3 regions of the Kocuria sp. CPCC 205258 genome follow, and region 1 is predicted to be linked to each of the others. Evidence: riboswitches for the same ligand, from Rfam matches in the RefSeq annotation. Region 1 holds a riboswitch; each other region holds the start of a gene.
The links. Region 1 has a riboswitch for S-adenosylmethionine ahead of RF644_RS01625 (cobalamin-independent methionine synthase II family protein). Riboswitches for the same ligand answer to the same signal wherever they lie in the genome.
Positions count from the first base shown of each region.

Region 1 (6,789 bases):
ACCGGGTGGGGCAGCTGCTGCGGGCCGTCGCGGGGCGGGAACGGGGCAGCACGGTGGCGGAGCTCGCCGTCGAGACCGGGCTGACCCGCCCCACCGTGCACCGGCTGCTCACAGGGCTGGCCGAGGAGGGCCTCGTGGACCGCGACGCCGGGACCGGGGCCTGGCAGCTGGGCCCCGAGCTGTACGTGCTGGGCGCGGTGGCGGCCCACCGCTATCCGATCCGGGAGCTGGCCGGGCCCTCGCTGCGCCGGCTCGCGGAGGCCACCGGCGAGAGCGCGTTCCTCTCGGTCCGCCGGGGGCTGGAGACGGTCTGCCTGGCACGCGTGGAGGGCGCCTTCCCCATCCGCTCCCACGTCCTCTACGAGGGGCTGCGGCTGCCGCTCGGCGTGGCATCGGCGGGGCTGGCGGTCCTGGCCCACCTCCCGGACGCGGAGGTGGACCGGGTCCTCGCGGCCACGGCCGGGGCCCGCGCCGAGTGGGGCCCACTGCACACGCCCGAGCTGATCCGGGAGCTGCTCGCGGACGTCCGGCGGGAGGGCTTCGCCGTGAACCCGGGGCTGATCGTCGAGGGCAGCTGGGGCATGGCCGCCGCGGTCTTCGACGCGACGGGCGCGCCGGTCTACGCACTGAGCCTCACGGGCATCGAGCCCCGGTTCAGCGGCGAGCGCCGGCAGCTCCTGGGCCGGGCCCTGCTCACGGAGGCCCACCGGCTCTCCCGGGAGCTGGGTCACCGCTGAGCGGCCCGGACCGGCAGCGGACCGTCCGGACCACCAGGTCAGTCCGGGCCGCCGGGCGGTCCGGACGCGGCGCCGCAGTGCGCCACCGCGGCCCGGGGCGGGCTCAGCGCGCCGTCCAGCCGCCGTCCATCGTGTAGGAGGCCCCGGTGACCATGGACGCGTGCGGTCCGGCCAGCCACGCGACCAGGCTGCCGACGTCCTCCGGGTCCACGAGCTTCTTGATCGGCGTCTCGCCGAGCATGATGCGCTCCACCACCTCGGACTCGGGGATCCCGTGCACCCTCGCCTGGTCGGCGATCTGCTTCTCGACGAGCGGGGTGCGCACGTAGCCGGGGTTGATGCAGTTGCTCGTCACCCCGTGGGCCGCGCCCTCCACCGCGACGGTCTTGGACAGCCCCTCCAGGCCGTGCTTCGCCGAGACGTAGGCGCTCTTGTAGGGGGACGCCCGCAGCCCGTGCACGGAGGAGACGTTGATGACGCGCCCCCAGCCGCGCTCGTACATCTGCGGCAGCGCGGCGCGCACCAGCAGGAACGGAGACTCCAGCATCAGCACCAGGATCCGGTGGAAGTCCGCGGGGTCGAACTCCTGGAGGGGTGCGACCTTCTGGATGCCGGCGTTGTTGACCAGCACGTCGACCTCGAGGCTCAGCTCGGCGAGCGCCGCGGTGTCGAGCAGGTCGACCGCCCACGCGCGGCCGCCGAGCTCGTCCGCAACGCGCTGCGCCCCGGCCTCGTCGACGTCGGCCACGACCACGTGCGCGCCGGAGCCGGCGAGGGCCCGGGCTGCGGCCAGGCCGATGCCGCTCGCGCCACCGGTGACGAGCGCCGTGCGGCCCTCGAGGTCCTGCTGCTGGGGCGTCTGGGACATGGGGGTCCTTCCTCTGGTCCGTCGTGCCCGCGGGGTGAGGGGCACGGATCACCGCCACGGTATGTGATCCAGGCCATGTTCGCGAAGGACAGCTCCGCCCGGGAGTGCGCGCCGGGTCGCGTCACACGGCGTCATGTCCGTCATCCGGGCGCCGAATGGCGCAGCGCGCACGGGTGCGCTTGGATGACAGGGTCACCATCCAGAGCGGCCGAGAGATCTGGCTCGACGACGCCGCAGCAACCCGGGCGACGGCATCCCCGTCCCGCCTCCGGTGCTACCGCCAGGACCGATGGAAAGGACGCACGACCCATGCTGCGAAGCGCCGACCGCATCCGCACGACCCACGCCGGGTCCCTCCCGCGCACCCCGGCGCTGCTCGAGGCCAACCGGGCGAAGGGGGCCGTCCCGGAGGCGGAGTACGACCGGCTCCTGCAGGACTCGGTGGTCGACGTGGTCCGCCGGCAGGCCGAGCTCGGGATCGACGTGGTCAACGACGGCGAGTACGGCCACGTCATGGCCGCGGAGGTCGACTACGGCGCGTGGTGGCACTACATCTTCGCCCGGATCTCGGGCCTGACCCCCGGCGACGTGGACCTGTGGGAGCAGGAGCCGCAGCGCTCCTCGCCGGGCAGGGTGGTCCTGACGAGCTTCGGGGACCGCCGGGACCGCCGGCTGTTCCACGAGGCGTACACGGACCCCTCCTCGGGCATCACCACGGGCAAGCAGGCGCCGTTCCCGAAGATCACCGGGAAGCTGGAGTACACGGGCCACGCGGCGCTGGAGGCGGACATCCGCAACCTCAAGGCCGGGCTGCAGGCCACGGGCGCGAGCGAGGGCTACCTCGCCGCCCTGTCCCCGGGCTCGTGCGCCCGGCTGGAGAACACCCACTACGCGGACGAGGACGAGGTCCTCACCGCGTGCGCCGAGGTGATGCGCGAGGAGTACCGGGCGATCACCGACGCCGGGCTGATCGTGCAGATCGACGACCCGTCCATCGCGGAGAACTGGGACCAGGTCAACCCCGAGCCCGGCGTGGAGGACTACCTCGCGTTCACCCGCAAGCGGGTCGAGGCCCTCAACTACGCCCTCGAGGGCATCCCGGAGGAGCAGGTCCGCTTCCACCTGTGCTGGGGCTCCTGGCACGGCCCGCACACCACGGACCTCGGGTTCGAGCACCTGGTGGAGCTCATGCTCTCCATCAGGGCCGGCGGCTACAGCTTCGAGGCCGCCAACGCCCGGCACGAGCACGAGTGGAAGGTCTGGCAGGACCACGAGCTGCCCGAGGGCAAGGTCATCATCCCGGGGATCGTCTCCCACGCCACCAACGTGGTGGAGCACCCGGAGCTGGTGGCCGACCGGATCGAGCGCTTCGCCCGCCAGGTGGGCCGCGAGAACGTCATCGCCTCGACCGACTGCGGCCTGGGCGGGCGGATCCACCCGCAGATCGCCGCGGCGAAGCTCGAGACCCTCGCCCGCGGGGCCGAGCTCGCCTCCCGCCGGCTCTGGTCCTGACCGGCCCCCGACCTTCCCGCAGACCTCAGGAGGACACGCATGACCATGCAGAACACCGACCACGTGCAGACCACCCACGTGGGCTCCCTGCCGCGGACCCCGCGGCTGCTGGAGGCCAACCAGCGGCACGCCGAGGGCGCCATCACGTTCGAGCAGCTCACCGACGAGCTCGCCGTGGGCGTCGAGGACGTGGTGCGCCGGCAGCGCGAGATCGGCGTGGACGTCGTCAACGACGGCGAGTACGGGCACACGATGTCCAGCGCGGTCGACTACGGCGCGTGGTGGAACTACTCCTTCTCCCGTCTCGGCGGGCTCACCCCGACCGACGAGGACCGGTGGGCGTCCACGGAGAAGAGGCGCTCCTCGCCCGGCCACATCGTGCTCACGAGCTTCCCGGACCGCCGGGACCGCGAGCGCTTCCGGGAGGCGTACGAGGACCCGGCGTCGGGCATCCTCACCGGGCGCTCCTCGACCACGCAGCCCAAGATCACCGGGCCGCTGACCTACACGGGACAGGAGGCCGTGGCCTCGGACGTCCGCAACCTCCGGGCGGCCATGGCGGCCACCGGGGCGCAGACCGGGTTCGTGGCCGCCCTGTCCCCCGGCTCCGCCGCGCGCGTGACGAACGAGTACTACAGGACCGACGAGGAGCTCGTCTACGCGTGCGCCGACGCGATGCGCGAGGAGTACCTGGCGATCACGGACGCCGGGCTGACCGTGCAGATCGACGACCCGTCCATCGCGGAGTCCTGGGACCAGATCAACCCCGAGCCCACGGTCGAGGACTACCTGGCGTTCACGCGGCTGCGCGTCGAGGCGCTCAACCACGCGCTGCGGGGGATCCCCGAGGAGCAGGTCCGCTTCCACCTGTGCTGGGGCTCCTGGCACGGCCCGCACACCACGGACCTCGAGCTGAAGCACCTCGTGGACCTGATGCTGACCGTCAACGCCGGCGGCTACACCTTCGAGGGCGCCTCCGCCCGGCACGCCCACGAGTGGAAGGTCTGGAAGGACCACGCGCTGCCCGAGGGCCGCGTGCTCATCCCGGGCGTGGTCTCCCACTCGACGAACGTGGTGGAGCACCCGGAGCTGGTGGCCGACCGGATCGAGCAGTTCGCCTCGGTCGTGGGCCGCGAGAACGTCGTCGCGTCGACCGACTGCGGTCTGGGCGGGCGCCTGCACCCGCAGATCGCCTGGGCCAAGCTCGAGTCCCTCGTGGAGGGCGCGCGCCTGGCCACGGAGCGGCTCTACCGCTGAGCCGCGCCCCGGCGTCCCCGACGCCCCTGCCGCGCCGCCGGGCCCGGTCCTCCCGCGAGGACCGGGCCCGGCGGCTTTCCTCCGCGCGGTGGCCTGTGTCACATTGGTGATACATGGTTTGATTATTCCGGACGGAGGGTGACAGGTGTCACTTCCGCCCGTAGTATCACCATGCAATACCGAACGTTCGGTCATGATGCGTTCGGTTCCGCCGCGGACGTCGCCGTCCCCGATTCCCTGGAGATCCCATGGCGCACCCATCCTCCGCCCCGGCCGGGCGGCACGAGATGTCGCGCGAGGAGCGCAAGGTCCTCGCCGGCACCCTCGTGGGCACCACCATCGAGTGGTACGACTTCTTCATCTACGCCCAGGCCGCGGCCTTCGTCCTGGCGCCCCTCTTCTTCGAGCCGATGGGCCTGACCCAGGTCGCCGCATGGGCCTCCCTGGGCATCAGCTTCCTGTTCCGCCCGCTCGGCGCGGTGGTCGCCGGCCACCTCGGCGACAAGTACGGCCGCAAGATCGTCCTGGTCATCACCCTGGTGGGCATGGGCGCCGCGACGATGCTGATCGGTCTGCTCCCCACCTACGCGACGATCGGGATCTGGGCCCCGATCTTCCTGGTGCTCCTGCGCATCATGCAGGGCTTCTCGGCCGGCGGCGAATGGGGCGGCGCGGCCCTGATGTCCGTCGAGCACGCCCCGCGGAACAAGCGCGGGCTCTTCGGCGCCTACCCGCAGATCGGCGTGCCGCTGGGCATGCTGCTCGCCACGTCCTTCATGTTCGCCCTCACCTCGATGATGTCCCCCGAGGACTTCCAGGCGTGGGGCTGGCGCGTCCCGTTTCTGTCCTCCGTGGTGCTGATCGTGGTCGGCTACCTGATCCGCAAGACCGTCGACGAGTCCCCGGTCTTCAAGGAGATGCAGCTGCGCAAGAAGGAGTCCTCCGCGCCCCTGGGCCAGCTGTTCAAGCACCACAAGAAGCCGGTCACCCTCGCGGCCCTGATCTTCGCCGCCAACAACGCCGCCGGCTACCTCGTGATCGCGTTCTTCGCCTCCTACGGCTCCAACGTGCTGGGCATGCCGCGCTCGCAGACCCTCATCGCCTCCCTGATCGGCGGCGTGGGCTGGCTCGTCTTCACGATGTTCGGCGGCTGGATCTCGGACCGGATCGGGCGCGTGCGCACCTTCCAGATCGGCTACGCCATCATCATCCTGTGGGCCGTGCCCATGTGGTTCCTGCTGGACACCGCGTCCCTGCCGCTGTTCGCCCTGGCGATCGTGATCCTCACCGTGGGCCTCGGCCCGTCCTACGGCCCGCAGTCGGCGCTCTACGCCGAGATGTTCCCGGCCCGCGTGCGCTACTCGGGCGTCTCGATCGGCTACGCGTTCGGCTCCATCATCGGCGGCGCGTTCGCCCCGATGATCGCGCAGCTGCTGCTCAACGAGACCGGGATGTCCTGGACCATCGGCGTCTACATCGCCGGCATCGCGATCGTCTCCTTCATCGCCGTCTCGATGGTGCCGAAGGACATCCAGGAGATCGACCTGCACGTCGAGGAGGTGCACGAGGACTACGTCGCCGAGCACCCCGAGGCCGCCGAGATCCTCGCGGCCTCCCAGCCCGCCGAGAAGCAGCGCGACTGAGCGCCGCCCGGTCAGGACCGAGCCGCCCGCCGGCACCCACGGGTGCGGGCGGGCGGCTCCGCTCGTGCGGGCACCCCGAGCACACCCCGCTCCCACCCCGGGGCTCCCACCGGAGCCACGCCGAAAGGACCCCTCCATGACCACCGACCTCCTGCTCCCCACGGTCTCGACGGCGGTGGCCGACGTGCTCGCCGAGCGCACCGACCACCTGTTCGGCCTGATGGGCAACGGCAACGCGCACCTGATCAGTCACCTCACGAGCCAGGGCTTCGGCTTCACCTCCGCCCGGCACGAGTCCGCCACCGTGGCCATGGCCGACGCCTACCACCGGGCCACCGGGAGGACCGGGGCCGCCACGACCACCTACGGGGCCGGGTTCACCAACACCTACACCGCCCTGGCCGAGGCGCGGCTGGCCCGGATCCCCCTGGTCCTGGTCGTCGGCGACGCCCCGACCACCGGGCGGCGGGCCTTCGACGTCGACCAGACCACCGCGGCCGCCGCCGCCGGGGTCACCACCCTGGTCGCGGCCCCGGACAACGCGACCGCGATCACCCACCGGGCCTTCGACCTCGCCGCCCAGACCGTGCAGCCGGTGGTGCTGGCCCTCCCCTACGACCACGCCACCGCCCCCCTCACCGAGCAGACGGTCCTGGAGCCGCTGCCGGTCAAGCCCACCTTCACGGCCTCCACCGAGGACCTCGACCGCATCGCCGGGCTGCTGCGCGCGGCGACCAGGCCCCTGATCCTCGCCGGGCGCGGAGTGCTCCTG
Region 1 covers NZ_JAVKPS010000001.1:349,339-356,127, forward strand. Annotated here, with positions in the region: gene RF644_RS01615 (IclR family transcriptional regulator) at 1-737, shown strand, start outside; gene RF644_RS01620 (3-hydroxybutyrate dehydrogenase) at 841-1,605, opposite strand; SAM riboswitch class I at 1,798-1,901, shown strand; gene RF644_RS01625 (cobalamin-independent methionine synthase II family protein) at 1,915-3,117, shown strand; gene RF644_RS01630 (cobalamin-independent methionine synthase II family protein) at 3,157-4,374, shown strand; gene RF644_RS01635 (MFS transporter) at 4,623-6,017, shown strand; gene RF644_RS01640 (thiamine pyrophosphate-binding protein) at 6,154-6,789, shown strand, end outside.

Region 2 (6,789 bases), on a different contig from region 1:
GACCTGGTGCCGGTGCTGCTCGCGCTCTACCTGCTCGCCGGCTCCGCCGGCGCGCTGGGCACGGTCCGCCGGCGGATCGGCCTCGACGCCCGGATGCCCCTCCCGGACCTGGGCCTCGGCACCGTGCTCTTCCTGCTCATGGGCCTGGGCACGCTGGCGCTCTACGGCGCCGGCCGGGCCCTGGGTGTCACCGCGGAGGTGACCACGTCCGGGCTCGCCGCGCACTGGTGGACGGTGCCCGTGCTGCTGCTCTCGGCCGTGCGCCACGCCCTGGTCGAGGAGGTCGTGGTGGTCGCGTTCCTGACCGACCGGCTGACCCGCATCGGGTGGAGCTGGCCCGTGGTGCTGGTGGTCACGGCCCTGTTCCGCGGCAGCTACCACCTCTACCAGGGGATCGGGCCCTTCCTCGGCAACGTGGTGATGGGCCTCGTCTTCGCGGAGCTCTACCGGCGCACCGGCCGGGTGATGCCCCTCGTCGTCGCGCACTTCCTGCTGGACGCCGTCGGCTTCCTCGGGGCCGCCCGGCTGCTGGGCTGAGCCCCGCCCCGCGGTGCCCGGCCTCAGATGGTGACGGCGCCGTCCGGGGTGCTGAACGTGACGGAGAGCACCCCGGGGGTGCCGTCCGGATAGCGCCAGTCGACCTCGAGGTCCTCGAGGGCGGTCTCGACGGGAGCGCCCAGCCACTCGGCGACCCGCTCCGGGGCACCGGCGATGGTCATCCCTGCGAGCCCGACGTCCGTGATCCGCGCCTGGGACGGGTGCATCTCCGGGGCGGAGTCGAAGTGGATCATGAACGGCAGCTGCGGATCGGCGATCAGGCCCTTGACGCCGATCTGGTGCCACTCCAGGCACCGGCCGTCCGGGAACACCCGGTGGCCGGGCACGGAGCGGCGCCCCAGGCGCTGCTCGAAGGGGGCGAGGTCCTCGACCTCCACGACCCAGCCCAGCCAGCCGCCGCCGGCGGCGGACCGCGCGCGCACGGCCTGGCCGAAGGGCGCCTTCTCCGCCGCCGGGTGCTGGAGGACCTCGACGACCTCCACGTACTGGTGGTTCGTGAGCGGCAGGATCATGTTGCGGGTGCCGAAACGGGGGTGCACCCCGCCCTTGACCGGTTCGATCCCGAGCTGGTCGGCGATGCGCTCGGTGGTGGCCTCCAGGCCCTCCGGGCGGCAGGCGTAGGACACGTGGTCGACTCTCATGGGCACATCGTGGCACCCTGTGAGTTTCGTCTCCAAATCGGTCCGCGACGCGCCAGGCGCCGTGCGGGCGACACCCCTGCGGGGGCGTCACGCCGAGCCCCGGCTTGACGCCGTGCGGGCCTGATCCGGAGAATGCTGTCCAGGTCATGAGCGCCAGCGTCCAAGCCCCAGCTAGCTGGCCGGCAACCCTCCACCGCGGTGGGGTGCCCTGGGTGAAGACCAGGCTCCTCGCGACCGGCGAGCGAGCAAGCGCGGGTCCCCGGCGCCCGGCCGTTCCCGGCCGCACCGCCTCGGCCGGGACGGGACCCCTGAGATCCACAAGGAGTCCCACGGCATGTCCGATCTCCCCAGCACCGACGCCTCCGCCGCCCGCACCGACGCGGCCGAGCGCCCCACCCCCGAGAACCCCGGGGGCTGGGCCTTCGAGACCCGGCAGATCCACGCGGGACAGAGCCCCGACCCGGTCACCGGCTCGCGCGCCCTGCCGATCCACCAGACCACGTCCTTCGTCTTCCCCGACGCCCAGGCCGCCGCCGACCGCTTCGCGCTCGCCGAGCTCGGCCCGATCTACACGCGGATCGGCAACCCGACCACGGAGGTCGTGGAGAACCGGATCGCCGCCCTGGAGGGCGGCGTGGGCGCCCTCATGCTCAGCGCGGGGCAGTCGGCGACGACGTTCGCCGTGCTCAACGTCGCCGGCGCGGGCGACCACCTCGTGGCCAGCCCCAGCCTGTACGGCGGGACCTACAACCTCTTCAAGTTCACGCTGCCCAAGCTCGGCATCGAGACCACCTTCGTCTCCGACCCCGACGATCCCGAGGCGTGGCGGCGGGCGGTCCGGCCCAACACCAAGGCCTTCTTCGCCGAGACGATCCCGAACCCGCGCAACGACGTCCTCGACATTGAGACGGTCTCCGGGATCGCCCACGACCACGAGGTCCCGCTCATCGTGGACAACACCGTGGCGACCCCCTACCTCGTCCAGCCCCTGCGCTGGGGCGCGGACGTCGTGGTGCACTCGGCCACCAAGTTCCTCGGCGGGCACGGCACGGCCATCGGCGGAGTGATCGTGGACTCCGGGGCCTTCGACTACGGCCGCTACCCGGACCGCTTCCCCGGCTTCAACCAGCCGGACGAGTCCTACGGCGGCCTCGTCTACGCCGAGGCCCTGGGCGCTGAGGGGCCCTTCGGCGTCAACCTGTCCTACATCCTCAAGGCCAGGGTGCAGCTGCTGCGCGACCTCGGCTCGGCGATCTCCCCGTTCAACGCGTTCCTCATCGAGCAGGGCATCGAGACGCTGTCCCTGCGGATGGAGCGGCACGTGGCCAACGCCGGGACGGTGGCCCGCTGGCTCGAGGCCCGCGAGGACGTGCGCTCGGTGACCTGGGCCGGGCTGGAGTCCTCCCCGTGGCACGAGCGGGCGCAGAAGTACGCGCCCCGGGGCGCCGGGTCGATCCTGGGCTTCGTCCTCGACGGCGGCCGGGAGGCCGGGGCCGCCTTCGTGGACGCCCTGACCCTGCACTCGAACGTCGCCAACATCGGCGACGTCCGCTCCCTCGTGATCCACCCCGCGTCCACCACGCACAGCCAGCTCCTGCCCGAGGAGCAGCTGGCCGCCGGCGTGGAGCCCGGCTTCGTGCGCCTGTCCGTGGGCCTGGAGCACATCGACGACATCCTGGCGGACCTGGAGCAGGGCTTCGCCGCGGCCGCGGCCGCGCAGGGAGGACAGGAGTGACCGTGACGGTCGTGAGGGGCTCCGGCGCCGGGACCGCCGTCCGCGAGGACGGCGTGCCGCGGGTCGCCGGGATCGGCGAGCTGGAGCTCGAGTCGGGCTTCCGGCTGCCCGACGTCCGGATCGCCTACGAGACGTGGGGCACGCTCGCCCCGGACGCCTCCAACGCGGTGCTCGTCGAGCACGCCCTCACCGGGGACACCCACGTGGCGGCCGGCCGGGCCCGCCCCGGCGCCCCCGAGGCCGAGCGGCGCGCCGCCGAGAGCGGCGGCTGGTGGGAGGGCCTGATCGGCCCCGGCGCCGCCATCGACACGGACCGGTGGTTCGTGGTCTGCACCAACATCGTGGGCGGCTGCTACGGGTCCACGGGCCCGGCGACCCCCGCGCCGCCGAGCGTGGACCCCGAGGGCCGCCCCTGGGGCTCCCGCTTCCCGCTCATCACCGTCCGGGACTCCGTGCACGCCGAGGCGGCGCTGGCCGACGCCCTCGGCATCGACGCCTGGCGCCTGGTCATCGGCGGCTCCATGGGCGGGGCCCGCGCCCTGGAGTGGGCCGTGACCCACCCGGACCGCGTCCGGGCGTGCGCGGTGGTCGCCGCGTGCGCCCAGTCCAGCGCCGAGCAGCTCGCGTGGGGCCAGGCGCAGAACCTCGCGATCCGCCAGGACCCGCACTTCCGCGGCGGGGACTACTACGACGGCCCGCCGCCCGTCACGGGCCTGGGCCTGGCCCGGCGGATCGCCCACATCACCTACCGCTCGGCCGACGAGCTGCACCACCGGTTCGGGCGCTCGCCGCAGGCCGAGGAGCAGGTCATCGACACGCACGCCGGCGGGCGGGGGCGCTACCAGGTGGAGAGCTACCTCGACCACCAGGCGTCCAAGCTGGCGGGCCGCTTCGACGCCAACAGCTACCTCGCCGTCAACGAGACGCTCATGTCCCACGACGTCGCGCGGGGCCGCGGCACGCTCGAGGAGGCGCTGTCCGTGACCTCGTGCGAGTGGCTCGTGGCGGCGGTGGACTCCGACCGGCTCTACCTGCCCCGCGAGTCCGACGTCCTGGCCGCCGCGCTGCCGGGGGACGTCCGGCGGCACACCCTGACCTCGCCCTCGGGCCACGACGGCTTCCTCATCGAGGCGCCCCAGCTCGGCAAGCTGCTCGTGGAGACCGTGCTGCCCGAGCGCTGAGCCGGGACGGGGTCCTCAGCAGTTCCCGCTCGCTCAGCCGTCCGCGGCCCCCCGGTCGTCGCCGGGCCCCTCCCCGGGGGACTCGCCGGGCGCGACGCCGCCCCCGGGCACCGTGGGGGTGCCGAAGTGCGGCCGCTTCGGCCGGACCTGCGCCCCGGAGCTGGTGCGCCGGATCCGGCGGGCCACCCACGGGCGCAGATAGCGGTGCGCCCAGACGAGGTCCTCGCCGCGGGCCTGCCGCCAGGACGAGGGCGGGCGGTCGGGCACCACCTCGGGCACGAGGCCGTGCGCGAGGCCCAGGGTGTCGAGGGCCTCGACCGCGATCCGGTGGTGGCCCAGGGGCGAGAAGTGCAGCCGGTCGGGGTCCCACATCGCCGGGTCCGCCAGCTCCTCGGCGACCCGGTCCGCCCAGCCGCGGTGCCCGCCGGGGGAGCCGGGGTCCGGGTCCCCGATGCCCTCCGTGAACGAGTCGCCGATCGCCACCATGCGGCGCCACGGGTGGACTGGAAGTGCGGTGTCCGGGGGCCCCGGCGTCGTCTCGGTCATGCCTCCCGGTCTACCACCGGTCCCGGCGGGCGTCCACGCGCCCGCGCCGCGGGCCCCCGGGACCGGGTGGCACACTGGTGCCATGACCGACGCCACCGTCCCGACCGGGACCGCCACCCCCTTCGCCGTGTGGAGCAGGGACGCCGACGCCCGCCCCGGCACCCCGCTGCTCGTGCTCCTGCACGGCTACGGCTCGCACGAGCAGGACCTCATGGGTCTCGTCCCGGCCCTGCCGGGCGAGTTCAGCGTGGCGTCCGTGCGCGCCCCCCAGCCCGCCGGGTTCGGCTACCAGTGGTTCCCGCTGGCCGCGGACCTCAGCTTCTCCCTCGACCGGGTGGCCGAGGCCGTGGAGCCCGTCGCGGCGTGGCTGCGGAAGCTGGCCGCGGACCACCCCAGCACCACGCTGCTGGGGTTCTCGCAGGGCATGGCCATGGCCACGTCCCTCGCCCGCCACATGCCGGGCGAGATCGCCGCCGTGGTGGGGCTCTCCGGCTTCGTGGTCCCCGGCGAGCACCCCCTGTTCGCCGACGAGCAGCTGCGGGAGCGGCCGCTGCGGATGTTCTGGGGCCGTGACCCGCAGGACCCGGTCATCCCGCAGGAGCTCGTCGACTCCACCGCCGAGTGGGCGCTGGAGCACGCCGACGTCATGAAGGTGCACTACACCGGGGTCGGCCACGGGATCAGCCCGCAGGAGGTGGGGCACGTGCGCGAGTACCTCACCCACGTGGTGCTGGGGGACCCGGACCGCCCGGTCAGCCGCCCGCGGTGATCCGCACCGAGGCGCCCCCGGCGGAGACGACGTCCCCCGGGTGCAGCTGCCGGCCGCGCCTCGTCTCGACCTCGCCGTTGACCGAGACCTGACCGTCCTCCACCAGGCCCCGGGCGTGCGCCCCGTCCTCGGCGAGGTTCGCCAGCTTCAGGGCCTGGCCCAGCCGGATCATGTCGTCGCGGATGGGCAGTTCGTCGGGGCCGCCGGGCTGCTGGGGAGTCGTCATGCCCCCATTGTCCCAGGTCCCGCCCGGTCGGCGGGCACGGCGGGAATTGGCTACCCTGGGACGAGGACGTCGCACGCGGCGTCCTCGTTCGTGACGGCCGACGACGGCCGGTCCCCGCCCGGCGCACCGCCGGGCCACACCACCCACCACGCGCGTCCGCAGCCGGCGGTCGGGCGAGACCCTGGAAGAATCCCACATGGCCCCCAAGTCCACACTGGACAACGTCATCTCGCTGGCCAAGCGCCGCGGTTTCGTGTTCCAGGCGGGTGAGATCTACGGCGGTTCCCGCTCGGCCTGGGACTACGGGCCCCTCGGCGCGGAGCTCAAGGAGAACATCAAGCACGAGTGGTGGCAGACCTTCGTGCGCGGGCGCGAGGACATGGTGGGCCTCGACTCCTCGATCATCCTCCCGAAGGCCGTGTGGGAGGCCTCGGGTCACGTGGCGACCTTCACGGACCCGCTCGTGGAGTGCACCTCCTGCCACAAGCGCGCCCGCCAGGACCACCTGGTCGAGGCCTTCGAGGAGAAGAAGGGCCGCGCCCCCGAGAACGGCATGGCCGAGATCCCCTGCCCCAACTGCGGGACCAAGGGCCAGTGGACCGAGCCGCAGCAGTTCTCCGGGCTGCTCAAGACGTTCCTCGGCCCGGTCGACAACCAGGAGGGCCTGCACTACCTGCGGCCCGAGACCGCCCAGGGCATCTTCGTGAACTTCAACAACGTGGTCACCGCCGCCCGGAAGAAGCCGCCGTTCGGCATCGGGCAGATCGGCAAGGCGTTCCGCAACGAGATCACCCCCGGCAACTTCATCTTCCGCACGCGCGAGTTCGAGCAGATGGAGATCGAGTACTTCACCCACCCGTCCGAGGCCGGGCACTTCTTCGACGAGTGGGTCGAGGCGTGCTGGACCTGGTTCACGGACCTGGGCATCGACCCGGACCACATGCGCCGCTACGACGTCCCCGAGGACGACCGGGCGCACTACTCCGCCGGCACCATCGACATCGAGTACCGGTTCGGCTTCCAGGGCAACCCGTGGGGCGAGCTCATGGGCGTGGCCAACCGGACCGACTACGACCTCGGCGTGCACAACGAGCACTCCAACACGGACCTCAGCTACTTCGACCAGCAGACCA
Region 2 covers NZ_JAVKPS010000009.1:5,586-12,374, reverse strand. Annotated here, with positions in the region: gene RF644_RS14510 (CPBP family intramembrane glutamic endopeptidase) at 1-537, shown strand, start outside; gene RF644_RS14505 (VOC family protein) at 561-1,199, opposite strand; SAM riboswitch class IV at 1,342-1,457, shown strand; gene RF644_RS14500 (bifunctional o-acetylhomoserine/o-acetylserine sulfhydrylase) at 1,534-2,934, shown strand; gene RF644_RS14495 (homoserine O-acetyltransferase) at 2,946-4,115, shown strand; gene RF644_RS14490 (hypothetical protein) at 4,149-4,661, opposite strand; gene RF644_RS14485 (alpha/beta hydrolase) at 4,744-5,430, shown strand; gene RF644_RS14480 (RNA-binding S4 domain-containing protein) at 5,414-5,656, opposite strand; gene RF644_RS14475 (glycine--tRNA ligase) at 5,853-6,789, shown strand, end outside.
Region 2: another riboswitch for S-adenosylmethionine. It lies ahead of RF644_RS14500 (bifunctional o-acetylhomoserine/o-acetylserine sulfhydrylase); the one in region 1 lies ahead of RF644_RS01625 (cobalamin-independent methionine synthase II family protein).

Region 3 (6,789 bases), on a different contig from region 1:
CGGTCGGGGGCGCTGGGCGCCGTTGGGGGCCTCGCTCTTGGACGTGCTGTCGTGCACGGCAGTGGTCATGGGACGGGTCCTCCTGTGGAGAGTGGTCCAGGGCGGGGTGCACCCGGTGACCGGACCTGCACGGACCGGGCGGGGCGGGACGTCGTCGTCGTGTAGTGGGCCCGTGCCGTGCTGGACAGCACATCGGCCGTGCGCAACATCGTGACACCTTCCTTCCGGTTGGTAAAGTTCTTTTTCATGAGCACCTCCTCCCGCGAGCGCATCCTCGACGGCGCCCTCGAGCTGATCCGGGGCGGCGGTACGGTCTCCCTGGCGTCGGCCGCGCGGCAGGCGGGTCTGACCAAGCCCGGGGTGATGTACCACTTCCCCACCAAGGAGGCGCTGATGCTCGCCCTGGTGGACCGGGTGATGGACGGCTGGGACGCGCAGATGGCCCGCCGCCTGCCCGGCCCGCCGGAGCAGGTGCCCGCGGCGGAGCGGCTGCGCGCCTACCTCGACTGGTGCCTGTCCGGGGAGGTCGACGAGACCGACCTCGTGATGCTCACCGACCAGCGGCTGCGCGCCACGCTCAAGGAGCGCTGGGTCGCGCGGGTGGAGCCGTGGGTGGACCTGCCCGAGGACCTGCCCGCCGAGCGCCGGAGCCGGCTGCTGGCCGTGCGGCTGCTCGCCGACGGCGTGTGGTTCGCCGACGCCGCGGGCGTCTTCGCCCCCGACCCGCAGGAGCGGGCCCGGGTCAGGGCGGTCGCCGACGAGCTCCTGGAGGGCTGAGCCGTGCTGCGCAGGCTGCTGCTGCTCGCCGCCGTGCTCGCCGAGGTGGCGGCCACGCTGTCGCTGAAGGCGGCTCTGGACGAGCCCGCCTGGTACGTGCTCGTCGTCACCGGCTACCTCGCCGCGTTCACCCTCCTGGCGGCCGTGCTGCGCCGCGGCACGCCGGTGGGGGTCGCCTACGGCGTGTGGGCCGCCCTCGGGGTGATGCTCACCGCCCTGGCGGCGGCCGTGGTCTACGGTGAGCGGCTGGGCCCGGCCGTGCTGGCCGGGATCGTGCTGGTCGTGGCCGGCGTGCTGTGCGTGGAGCTCGGCTCCCGCCGCCCCGCCCGCGAGACCGAGGAGGCAGCCTGATGGCCTGGCTCTTCCTCAGTGTCTCGATCCTCACCGAGGTCGCCGGGACCCTGTCCCTGCGGATGGCCGCCGGGGGCCGCCGCCGCTGGTACGCCGCCGTGACCGTCGGCTACCTGGTGGCGTTCACCTGCCTGAGCCTCGTCCTGGCCGAGGGCATGGCGCTGGGCGTCGCCTACGGCATCTGGTCGGCCTCCGGCGTGGCGCTGACGGCGCTGGCCGGCCGGGTCCTGTTCCGCGAGCCGTTCACCTGGGTGACGGCGGCCGGGGTGGCTCTCATCGCCGGCGGAGTGCTCCTCATCGAGCTCGGCGCCCCGCCGGTCTGAGCGGTCCCCGGCGCCGGGCCGGGTCCGCCGCACCGCCCCGGGTGGTGCGGCGCCGGATCTCGTGTAGAGTAGTCCGCAGTTGTTGAGGTTCGTTTTTGTCTTTCAAGCAGTTCGGCCCACTCGGGTGCAGCAGTTTTTCTGAGAAGACGTTTTCCATGCATCACAACTGTTTTGTTTCTCGAACGTCGGGAAACGTTCATCTCATGAAGGATCAGGTCTCCCATGACTACCGGTATCGTCAAGTGGTTCAACGCTGACAAGGGCTTCGGCTTCATCACCCCCGAGGACGGCTCCAAGGACGTCTTCGCCCACTTCTCCGCGATCAACTCGAACGGCTTCCGCTCGCTGAACGAGAACGACCGCGTCGAGTTCGAGACCCAGGACGGCCCCAAGGGCCCCCAGGCTGCGAACATCAACGTCATCTCCTAAGGATCTTCCGCGGGCTCCGGCCCGTTGATCCTCCAGAACCGTCGTCGGGCTGCGCCCGGCGGCGGTTCTGTCGTCGTACCCGCCGAGCAGCACCGGGAGGAAGCGCCGTGACCGTTCCCGATCCGCTCCCCGCCGCGGAGGAGCCGGAGGACCCCTTCGTGGTGAACCGGGTCTCCGACGCCGAGCTGGACGTCTCCGTGCCGTTCGAGGTCGAGGCCTCCGAGTGGACATTCGACGGCTCCGCCGACGAGGCCGGCGGCGGGTGGGGCTTGGCGGGGGACTACGGCCTCGAGTGAGCACCCCGCGGGTCCCACCGGCGCTCCGGACGTCACCGTCCTCCGGCACGACGGAGGCCGCAGCCCGACGGGCTGCGGCCTCCGTGCGCTCCTGTCCGCCGGCTATGCCGACATCGGGAGGGACGAGGGGTGGAGCTTGAAGAACGGGTGCCGTCCGGTCGCCGCGAGGGCTCCGGGAACGAGGAGCTGGCGGTACTTGGCGCACCATTGCGCCGTACCCTCCGTGTGCTCCGCCGCGGCGGCCAGGTCGTCGGCCTCGGGGCTCAGGTACTCCTGCACGTCCCCGTCGGTCGACGTGAGACGGACGAGGTGCAGATCGGGGAGGGCGGTGACGGTCACGTCGATCCACTCCTCGCGCTGGTCGGTGGTGATGGCTGTTCTTTCTTCGGACATGGTCATGTTTTCTCCTGACGTTCTTGCAGGCATCCGATGGCGTTGCCCGCCGCTTCGTCATCCGATCCACCCGGGAACATCGGGTTGGCGCGCAGCGGGTCGGAGCCCCTCCACGGTTCCGCCGGGGATCGTCGATCTCCGGCCGAGGGCGTGGACGCCGCATCTCGAGAAGCAGGTTCAGGCTACCCCGCGGCACCGACACCACGACAAGCGAGTCGTGAGTTGTGTCACTGAAACGTAATGCGCGGGGTCGTCGCCTGCGCCGTCCCCGGTCCTACGGGACCCATTCCAGCGCAACGATGTGTCGTCGAGATGTCCGGGCGGTGACACCCCGGGGAAGGCCTGTGCACAGGAGGGGGGCACCGGATCCGGCCGGGGCGCCGCACCGGACACGGTTCGGCCGATGTGGTTCAATGGGGAGAGCTTCAAGAGACCCGGTCGGCAAGCTCCGACTTGACCGGGCACCAACCCCATGTTCACGGGTGGTTCGGATGACGAAGCGGCTCGCATCGCCGCAGCAGCGGTACCCGGTGCGAGCAAGAGCGCACGAAGGATCCCGGTCATGTCCGACCCCCGCCACTCGGCCGCCCGCACGGGCGCGTATCCCCAGCCCTCCCTCGCCGTCCCGGCCACCGGGGACGGAGCCCGCCGCGGCCCCGCGCCGAGCGTCCCGGCGATCAGCGTCTCCGCCATGAGCGTCGAGGACTACGCCCGCGTGGTGCAGGTCCGCACCGAGTTCGTGGACTTCCTGCTGGCTCCGGCCCGCGGGGAGCTCGCCGCCGCGGCCTGAGGCCCGCCGCCGTGGACCTCCTCCTGGACCGTTCCGTGCTGCTGGGGGTGCGCACCCCGGAGCGCTGCCCCGAGCTGGCCGAGGCCCTGCGCCGGCACGGACACCGGCGGCTGTTCCTGCCCGCCACGGTGCTCGGGGAGCTGCTCGCCGAGCGGCCCGACGAGACGCTGTGGGCGGAGCAGCTCGAGCTGCGCTTCCCGGGCCGGGTGCTCCCCGCGGACGCCGCCGTGGCCCGGGCGTGGGGAGCGCTGGCCGCGACGGGGGCGGCCGACCCGCTCGCCGGGCTCACCGCGGCCACGGCCCTGGTGCACGGGCTGACCGTGCTGACCGCGGAGCCGGAGCGGTACGCCGGCACCGGGGCGCCCGTGCTGGACGCGTCCCCCGCCCGCCGGTAGCCCTCAGACGGCCCGGCGGTGCCGCCGGCCCCGCCCCTGCCCCTGGGCCGAGAGCGCCACGGCGCGCTCGTAGTGCTCGAGCAGCTGCCCGACCAGCACGTCCCACGTCCGGCCCTGGACCGCCGCGTGCGCCGCGACGCCGAACGCGGCCCGCTTCGCCTCGTCGCCCAGGAGATCCGCCACGTGCCCGCGCAGCGCCCCGAGGTCGCCCGGGGGATAGAGCCAGCCGGTGCGGGACCGGTCCACGAGGTCGAGGGGCCCACCCCGGCCGGTCGCGACCACCGGCACCCCCGAGGCCATGGCCTCCTGGATCGTCTGGCAGAACGTCTCGAACTCGCCGGGGTGGACGAACACGTCGAAGGACGCCATGATGCGCGCCAGGTCGGCGCCGCTGCGGCGCCCGGTGAAGTGGGCCTGCGGGAGCCGGCGGCGCAGGGCGTCCTCCTCCGGGCCCGAGCCCACGACCACCAGACGGGTGCCGGGCAGGTCCGCGACCGCGGAGAGGTCCTCGACCTGCTTCTCCGGGGCGATCCGGCCCACGTAGCCGACGATCCGCCGGCCGCCGCCGACCTCCTCCCGCCACCGCTCGTCCCGGTGCCGGGGGGAGAAGCGGGTGGTGTCCACCCCGCGCCGCCACAGGTGCACGTCCTGGACGCCGTGCTCGGTGAGCTGCCGGACCGCCGCGGTGGACGGCGCGAGCGTGAGCGTGGCGAGGTTGTGCATGGAGCGCACGTGCCCCCACAGGAGCTGCTCGAGGAACGGGGCCCCGTACTTGGCCGCGTAGCCGGGCACGTCGGTCTGGTAGACCGCCACGCACGGCACCCCGAGCTGCTGGGCCGCCAGGATCGCCCGGCGGCCCAGCACGAACGGGGAGGCCACGTGGACCACGTCCGGCCGGAAGCGCTCCAGCTGCCGCCGCACCCGGGCCACGGTCCCGCCGGCCACCCGCACGGCGGGGTAGCCGGTGAGCGGAACGGCGGGCAGCCGGTGCACCGGCACCCCGTCGAGGTCCTCGACGACCTGCTCCGCCGGGCGCCCCAGCGGCGCGGGGTCGTAGGAGGGCGCCACGACCACGACGTCATGCCCGCCGGCGACCAGCTGCTCGACGACCCGCAGCACCGAGTGGGTGACTCCGTTGAGGTGGGGGAGGAACTGCTCGGCGACCACGGCGACTCTCATGCTCCCGAGCCTGCCGGGGCCCGGCGACCGGACGGCAAGCGGGGCGTGGCCCGCCGGTGAAGGCGCCGTGAAGCCTCGGCCGGGGTGCCGCCCGGGCGTGGGAGGATGGTCGGTGATGAACTCCCAAGGCCTGTCCTCCCCCGCTGCACGCCCGGACCGCCGGGGTGTGCCCATGCCGCTGTGGCTGCAGGGCGCGCTGGAACTCGGCTCCGTGGCCGTGGTGTCCTACCTGCTGGTCCTGCTGACCGTCCTCATGGTGTGGCTCGCCGACGGCTTCGACACCCTCGGCCTGACCGGCGGGTTCGTGCTCTCCGGCCACGTGTGGCTGCTCGCCCACCTCACCCCGCTCCAGGTGGCCCTGGACCCGGGCGCAGGGCTGCCCGCGACCACCGGGACGCTCAACCTCGTCCCGCTCGGGCTGACCCTCGTGCCGTTCGCGCTCTCCTGGCACGCTGGGAGACGGCTGGCCCGCGCCTGCTGGGAGGGCCAGTTCTGGCAGCCGTACCTCAGCGGCCTGGCCGCCTACTCCGCGTTCGGCGCCGCCGCCGCGCTGCTCTTCAGCGGAGGGGAGGTCTCGGCGAGCCCGGCCGCGGCCGCCGTCTTCCCGCTCGTCCCCGTGGCCCTGGGCGGGTTCGTGGGCGCGTACCGGGCCTCCCGGTCGCTGCCGGGACTGATCGGCGTCAACGCCGCCGCGTGGGTCGAGCGCACGAGCCAGTACTCCCGCTGGGCCGGGTCCTACGCGTGGGCGGTGCTGCGCGCCGGCTTCGTCGCGGCCGTGGCCGGGGTCGGGGCCGGGGCCGCCCTGCTGGCCGCCGCCCTGTTCTGGAACTGGAACGACGTGGTGGGCGTCTACCAGCGGCTGGGCACCGGCGTGCCGGGGGACACCGCGCTGACGGGACTCCAGCTCGGCTACCTGCCCAACCTCGCGGTCTACGCCCTGGCCTGGGCCACGGGCGCGGGCTTCGAGCTCGGCTCCGGCACGCACGCCTCTCCGCTGGGCACCGAGGCCGGGCCCGTGCCGCTGCTCCCGGCGCTCGCCGCGCTGCCGCCCGCCGAGCTCCCGGCCTGGGCGCTCGTGGTGGTCGTGCTGCCAGTCCTGGCCGGCGTCCTCGCCGGCTGGTGGTTCCTGCGCGAGGGGGAGAACCACCTGGACGACTGGATGGCGCTGCGGCTGCCCGCGCGCTGGATCACGTACCCGCTCTCGACGCTGCTGACCGGGGTCTTCGTAGGCGCCGTCGCGGGCGTGCTGGTGATGCTGCTGAGCTGGCTCGCGCACGGCTCGCTGGGGCTCGGCCGGCTCACGGACGTGGGGCCGGACGGTCCCGCCGTGCTGCTGCTGTTCGGCGCCGAGGTGGCCGTCGGGGCGGCGGTCGGCTGCGTGGTGGGACCGTGGCTCGAGCACGAGCCGCCGTTCGCGCCGCCCCGCGGCGGCGAGGACGGCGAGGACGGGACGCCGGCCGGCCGGCGGGCGGCGCGCCGGCGGCGCCGGGAGGAGACCGCGGCCCGGCGCGCCATGCGCTCGGCCGGCCGGCGGAGGCCGCGGCCCGCACGCGGGCACGGGGCTGACCAGCACGGCACCGAGGGGCAGGGCGCCGACGGGCCCGGGACCGGCCGCAGCACCGCGGACGGGCACCGGGACGCGGGCCCGTGGGCGGCTCAGGGGCCGGCCGTGGCGGAGACCGGGTCCGCGGAGGCGTTCGACGTGGACGCGGCCGAGGCGCCCGCGGCGTCCTCCGACGCCGGCGCCGCAGGGCCGCCGGAGAGATAGCTCCAGATCCCGTCCTCGAGCTCCTGCTGGCACTGCGCCGCCCCGGAGAGGGTGAGGGTGCCGGCCACGCACTCCTGGTAGGCCTCGG
Region 3 covers NZ_JAVKPS010000005.1:179,511-186,299, reverse strand. Annotated here, with positions in the region: gene betT (choline BCCT transporter BetT) at 1-69, opposite strand, end outside; gene RF644_RS10930 (TetR/AcrR family transcriptional regulator) at 247-777, shown strand; gene RF644_RS10925 (multidrug efflux SMR transporter) at 781-1,128, shown strand; gene RF644_RS10920 (multidrug efflux SMR transporter) at 1,128-1,451, shown strand; gene RF644_RS10915 (cold-shock protein) at 1,674-1,880, shown strand; gene RF644_RS10910 (hypothetical protein) at 1,988-2,176, shown strand; gene RF644_RS10905 (hypothetical protein) at 2,279-2,575, opposite strand; SAM riboswitch class IV at 2,993-3,118, shown strand; gene RF644_RS10900 (hypothetical protein) at 3,132-3,359, shown strand; gene RF644_RS10895 (PIN domain-containing protein) at 3,371-3,754, shown strand; gene RF644_RS10890 (glycosyltransferase family 1 protein) at 3,758-4,933, opposite strand; gene RF644_RS10885 (DUF6350 family protein) at 5,049-6,701, shown strand; gene RF644_RS10880 (hypothetical protein) at 6,590-6,789, opposite strand, start outside.
Region 3: another riboswitch for S-adenosylmethionine. It lies ahead of RF644_RS10900 (hypothetical protein); the one in region 1 lies ahead of RF644_RS01625 (cobalamin-independent methionine synthase II family protein).